DNA from 2 places in the Shewanella sp. SP2S2-4 genome. Region 1 is predicted to be linked to the other one. Evidence: predicted binding sites of a transcription regulator. Region 1 holds the regulator's gene; the other holds the start of a gene.

Region 1 (3,193 bases):
TCCCAGTTAGAAACCCAGACTCGATAGAAGATCATCCACTTCGTCTTGACCCGTTACTACATCTTGACGAAGCTCGGCATTCATTATCGGCCCTTCCGCTTCAATATTATTTTTCTGAGCAATCTGACTTTCAATCATAGGCTGCTCACCAAATACCGTCAGCATAGAAACCAGATTACTTTCTACTTCCATAACCAGATCAATAACACGACGTATCATTTGTCCTGTTAAGTCTTGAAAATCTTGCGCCATCAATATTTGATTTAACAATTCACGCAGTCGAGTCGAGTCATTTGAACTACGGGACATAAGATCTTGGACATCGTGGCAAAGAACCTTAAACTCGCTGAGTTCTATTTCTCGGCGCATTAATTTGTCCCAAGATGGCATGACTTTTTGAATATTTACCGTTACGGCATTGGCCAAAGGTAAACATTCTTCTACCGCATCCATGGTTTTATTTGCCGCTTGTTCAGTCATGTCAATAACGTAATTTAAACGTTGTTTGGCATCGGGAATTTCTGTATTGGCTAATTCAGCTAGACGATTATCAACTTGAAAATCCATTAAAGCGCTATGAAGTTGCCGAGTTAATTTCCCTACCTCTTCAAATAATTCTCGTTGCAGTGGAGCAGCAAGCTCCCGAAATAAATCATCTGCCTGACGTTGCTCACCGACACTTAATAATTCAACCAAGTGCTGAGCTTGTTCGAGCGTGATGAGCCCTGATGTTTGTGACTTCATAGCTCATCCTTGCTCAAGCGAGTCGTTCGAATATTTTATCTAGCTTCTCTTTCAGCGTTGCAGCGGTAAAAGGCTTAACCACATATCCATTCACTCCCGCTTGAGCGGCAGCGATAATCTGTTCACGTTTTGCTTCAGCTGTCACCATTAATACGGGTAAATGCTTTAGCGAATCATCTGCGCGAATTGCTTTTAACAGATCGATGCCTTGCATACCGGGCATATTCCAATCTGTAACAACAAAATCAAAATCCCCCTTTTGCAACATCGGCAGGGCTGTTGAGCCATCGTCTGCTTCTTGGGTATTGTTAAACCCCAAGTCTCGCAACAAGTTCTTGATGATACGCCTCATTGTCGAAAAATCGTCAACAATGAGAATCTTCATATTCTTGTCCAAGGTTTCCTCCGGTGAGCTGACATTCTGTGCTCGATTAATAATTATACTTATGTCCAGTGCTTGAGTTTAGCTTTCAATCGCAACATTGCCTGACTTAATATCTGGCTAACACGCGATTCACTGACCTCAAGAATGGCGCCAATCTCTTTTAAATTCAATGCTTCATCGTAGTACAGGGATAACACTAATGCATCTCTTTCAGGCAATAATTTAATTGCCTCAACCAGCGCAGAATGAAATTGGTTCTCAGCTAATGCTTCAAATGAGTCATCATCGGACCGATCACTCACTGTAAGTATATCCTGAGATACGCCTAAGTCTTCTATCCCTATGATTTTTCCGACAGAAACATCGTTAAGAATATGATGGTACTCATCGAGCGTCATATCAAGTTTTTCTGCAATTTCTGTGTCGCGTGCATCACGGCCCAGTTCTTGCTCTAACTCATCAATAGCATGTGCAACCTTGCGGTTATTACGATGAACGGAACGAGGCACCCAATCACCACGGCGAATTTCATCTAACATCGCCCCTCGTATACGTATGCCGGCGAAGGTTTCAAATTTCGCACCCTTGCCACCATCAAACTTGGATGATGCTTCTAATAAACCCATCATCCCAGCTTGGAGTAAATCATCTAGCTGCACTGAGGCAGGTAGTCTGGCGAGTAAATGATGCGCAATTCTTTTAACCAACGGAGCATACTGTTCAACGATCGACGATTTATTGTCTAAACAAGTATACGCAGCGGCTTTATTCACTCGTTTTTTCCTCTTGAAAATCTGGTCGTTGAACTAAACGCTCAACGAAAAACTCCAAATGCCCACCAGGTTGCTGCGGTACAGGCCAGCTTAGAATTTTATTTGCCAACCCTTGATACGCAATCGCTGCTGGTGATTTAGGATACGCTTCAACCACCAATTTTTGTTTACGAACTGATTTACGTAAGTTTTCGTCAAATGGGATTGTTGCAACCAATTCAAGGGCGACATCCAAAAATCTGTCGGTCACTTTACTGAGTTTAGCAAATAATTCCATACCTTCGCGTAAACTACGCACCATATTGGCAACTATTTTAAAACGGAACACGCCATGCTCACGGCTGAGGATTTTTATCAGGGCATAGGCATCGGTAATTGATGTGGGTTCATCACAAACAACGACCAGCACATCCTGCGATGCACGTGAGAAACTGAGCACCATATCTGAAATCCCAGCAGCAGTATCTACGACTAGAATATCAAACTGAGTCCGCATCTCACTAAATGCGCGAATTAACCCGGCATGTTGCGCTGGGCTTAATTCCACCATCCCTTGTGTTCCTGAAGTGGCTGGCACTATGCCAATCCCTTTAGGGCCACGAACGATAATATCGTCAAGCTCTGCATCACCAGAGAGAACATGGGAGAGGTTACGCTCGGCACGAATACCCAGCATGACATCGACGTTTGCTAAGCCAAGGTCAGCATCAAGTACCAAGACACGCTTGCCTTTTTCGGCTAATGCCACAGCTGTATTAATGGAAACGCTGGTTTTACCAACGCCACCTTTACCACCTGTGACCGCGATTACTTTCACTTTTTCGTTATAGGGTTGATTCATCATACGTAAACCACTTGCTTGATCCAGGGTCATAAATCTACTCAAATGCACAGGCCATATTATCTGACCACGCTGTGTCTTGTAATGATTGTTGTTCTGTACTATCTAACGCTGCGAGTGCCTGCTGGGCTAAATCTAAGGTATCCGCAACTTTCATATCTTCAGGAACTCTTTGTCCATCAGTAACATAACTTAATGGTAATCCGTTTTGGATCAACACACTTAATGCCCCTGCTAACGACACAGATTCATCGAGTTTTGTGAGAACGACACCAGATAGGGGAATGCGTTTAAAATGATTGACTGCATCTTGCAGCACACGGCGCTGTCCTGTCGCAGACAGTACCAGATAACTGCGGATAGGTATCCTGCTATTTGCAGTTAAATTATCAAGTTGCTGGTAAAGACGCATATCTCGCTGTCCCATGCCAGCCGTATCTATCAATACTA
Region 2 (3,193 bases), on a different contig from region 1:
CCAGCAACCCGCTTGCGCTGCGCCATGGGAAAGGGCGGTGATGGCTGGGCGCGATAGGGCGCCAAAACTCATGGCTGAAATATGGCAAATGGCTTGAGTCGTATAAGGTTGACGACAGTGAGTGCCAATCGTCAGCGGATGAATAGGAGTGATATCTTCATCTTGGGTTGGGAAGGCGGTATTCATAAACATGATAGTACCAGCTGTATCCAAAGGGCGAGTCGAACCAAAGGCTATGGTTCTATCGACATTTTTGGCGGCGCGGTACACCCAGCTGCGTTCAGCACGGTTGAAGGGGAGTTCTTCCCTGTCTTGGGCGAAAAAGTATTGTCTGAAAAACTCACCTTGTTTTTCGAACAGATATCGAAAGCGACCAATCACGGGATAGTTATGTCTTACCGCTTGTTTGGTCTGCATTTTATCTGCGATATACATGTAAATAACCGCGAGTACTGCGAGTCCTATAACGATCAAAAATAGTCCTGAAAACAGATCGAGTCCCCACATAAACCAATTGAGTTCACTCATGTTATTTATCCTTATTCTTGTCCGTAACGGGTGGCGATCAAGCTTGCGGGTTGGCCATCATTGAGAGAGAGTAAAAACAGCTGACTATAGTCCTCTTCGCCGATTGCTTGGATCTCAGGTCCACCCAGGGCTTTGATGATCAATGGCACTGTGTTTGAATGCCCAACGATGAGCGTATTGCCTTGTACTGCATGCACTTGTTCGACAATCTGCTGAATATGTTCTTCGATAGGTTTGGCTGCCTCGACTATCGTCACGGGCAAATGGCGAGCCTCGGCGATAGGCGCGAGTGTTTGCTGGGTTCGCAGGTATTGAGTCGCGATGAGTTGCGACAATGGCGTGCGGTTCAAGGCGGTGATCAGTGACGTTGCGCGCATTTCCCCCTTGGGCGATAACTGTGGGTCATTGGCTGGCGTGTCGGCTTTTTCGGCATGTCTGACTAAAATAATCAGCCTGTTTTCAGCATGGGCTTGGCTAATCGGGGCGAGGCTGAGGCAAGTTAAGATAATAAGACCGGTGAGCAAACTAAGGCGTTTGATATTGATGCTCGTATAGTGCTCAATAGTGCACTTAAGCATTTGTGTAAACACGTGAAAGCGGAAATGACTCAAATTGCGGCCTGCTGCCATGGTGTAACATCCTTTTCTATTGGCTTATCTCTAAGCTCGACGATAGTAATGATCTGCATGCGGGTGGATGGCGCTTTATGCACTTTATACAGAATAAACCCACTCAATTTATGCGGGCCTTATCATGACCTTGTGGTCACGATGGTACTTCAATTCTAAAAATTACTAAAGCTGGTCAAATTTTGGTCGATAATAAAGTCGACCCGAATTGAATGGATAGTCATCATGGAAATCAATAAACCCTCTCAAGTGCAAAGTACCCCTTTGCCGCAGAAAAAATATGCTGAAAATACGGCGCCTAAGGGTACCGAAGTGAGTGATTCGAAGGACGCGAAAACCACCGAAGTGACCTCGAAACAAACCGCGCAGCAAACGAGTAAGCAGCTGATGAATCAAGCGATTTTATCGGCACAGCAAGATGTGAATATCAAGTCAGGCGATCAGTCTATGATCTTGCTTTATCGCGCTGCGATAGAGTCGATTAATAAAGAGTTAGCGCCTACTATGGGCGAGAACGCGATTCAAACTGCTTACGATAATGGCGTAGATACATCGCCAGAAGCGACTGCAGATCGTATCGTGAGTTTTGCGACGCAGTTTTTTAGCATTCACCAGCAACAAAATTCGGGTATGAGCTTAGATGAGCAACTCGATAGCTTTATGGGAATTATTGGTGGTGCAATTGATAACGGCTTTAAAGAAGCGAAAGACATTCTGTCTGGCCTTAGAGTCTTGCAGGGGGATATTGCCGATGGTGTCGATAAAACCTATGGTTTAGTGCAAGAGGGACTACAGGCCTTTAGAGATAGTTTTAATAAGAAGACAGAAGAGACACAATCGAGTGCCAGTTAACGCTCTGTTGTTTTCGGTTCTATCGCCATAAGCCCCTTATCATAAGGGGTTTTTGTTATGCGGAAAAAAGTCTATGCTGGAAGCCTATTTAACGTTTCGCTTGAGGGTACGCTATGTGGACTAGGGGACAAGTTATAGAACGTATTGATTGGAGCGATAAGTTATTTTCATTGCGCATCGCCGCCGAGTTAGCCCCATTTATTCCTGGCCAGTTTATCAAGTTAAGTCAAATGCAAGATGATAAGCGTGTTGCCAGAGCATACTCCTTAGTCAATTCTCCCGATAAACCCTATGCCGAAGTGCTCGCAGTCGCGGTAGAGGACGGCCTGTTATCGCCGCAATTGCAAAACCTTGGCATAGGCGATGAAATTGAAATTACCTCAACCGCGACTGGTTTTATGACCTTAGTGGAAATTCCTAAGGGTGGACTTCAAGGCAAGCACTTATGGTTTTTGGCTACAGGTACAGCGGTAGGGCCATTTTTGTCTATGCTCGACACCCATGAACCTTGGGAGCGTTTCGAAAAAGTCGTACTTGTGTATGGCGTGCGCGAGGCGCAGGATTTGGCGTATCTTGATAAGCTGCGTGAGTTAGAACGCACATACCCAGCACAGTTTACATTAGTCTTGAGTGTGACCCGTGAACCCTTTGCCGATGCGTTGCAGTGTCGTATACCCGAGGGCCTGGTCTCGGGTGAGATTGAAAAAAAGGCAGGAGTAACCTTAAGTGCTGCTGATTCCCAAGTTATGATTTGTGGCAATCCCGGAATGATCAATGGCGCGCAAAGCGCCTTACTCGATAAGGGATTAGTGAAGAATTTACGTCGTGCTCCCGGACAAATTACCGTAGAGAAATATTGGTGATCCCATTTTATATGGGTGGGAGCAAGCCGTTTTCGCTCCTAAATAGCCATAGCGTTTAATGCAAATATAAGGAAATTTTTGATGAAGTTGTTAAGTTCTCAAGCTTCACCCTACGCCCGTTGTGTTAGAGCCTTAATCCAGTATTTAGGAATTAACAATATTGAAGAGCAGCTAGTCAATCCCTTTGAAAACAGTGCCGAATTACTCGATGCTAACCCGCTAGGACAGATCCCGTGTCTCATCACTAACGATGGCGTGGCGTTATTCGATAGCGAAGTGATTATGCGCTACCTAGATGCTGAGCTTGGCGATCGTAAGATG

The links. The regulator FliA, encoded in region 1, starts transcription of late flagellar genes. The targets are predictions, from matches to a motif close to CTAAAGNTNNNNNNNNNNNNGCCGATA.
Region 2: the regulator FliA is predicted to act here: its motif matches at 1,323-1,349, upstream of Q4Q54_RS01760 (DUF5610 domain-containing protein).

The regions. Positions count from the first base shown of each region.
Region 1 is NZ_JAUOER010000012.1:8,615-11,807, forward strand. It holds gene Q4Q54_RS11345 (protein phosphatase CheZ) at 7-744, opposite strand; gene cheY (chemotaxis response regulator CheY) at 758-1,141, opposite strand; gene Q4Q54_RS11355 (RNA polymerase sigma factor FliA) at 1,189-1,902, opposite strand; gene Q4Q54_RS11360 (MinD/ParA family protein) at 1,895-2,776, opposite strand; gene flhF (flagellar biosynthesis protein FlhF) at 2,781-3,193, opposite strand, start outside.
Region 2 is NZ_JAUOER010000001.1:396,135-399,327, reverse strand. It holds gene Q4Q54_RS01770 (FMN-binding glutamate synthase family protein) at 1-528, opposite strand, end outside; gene Q4Q54_RS01765 (histidine phosphatase family protein) at 540-1,157, opposite strand; gene Q4Q54_RS01760 (DUF5610 domain-containing protein) at 1,383-2,009, shown strand; gene Q4Q54_RS01755 (ferredoxin--NADP reductase) at 2,123-2,872, shown strand; gene Q4Q54_RS01750 (glutathione S-transferase N-terminal domain-containing protein) at 2,954-3,193, shown strand, end outside.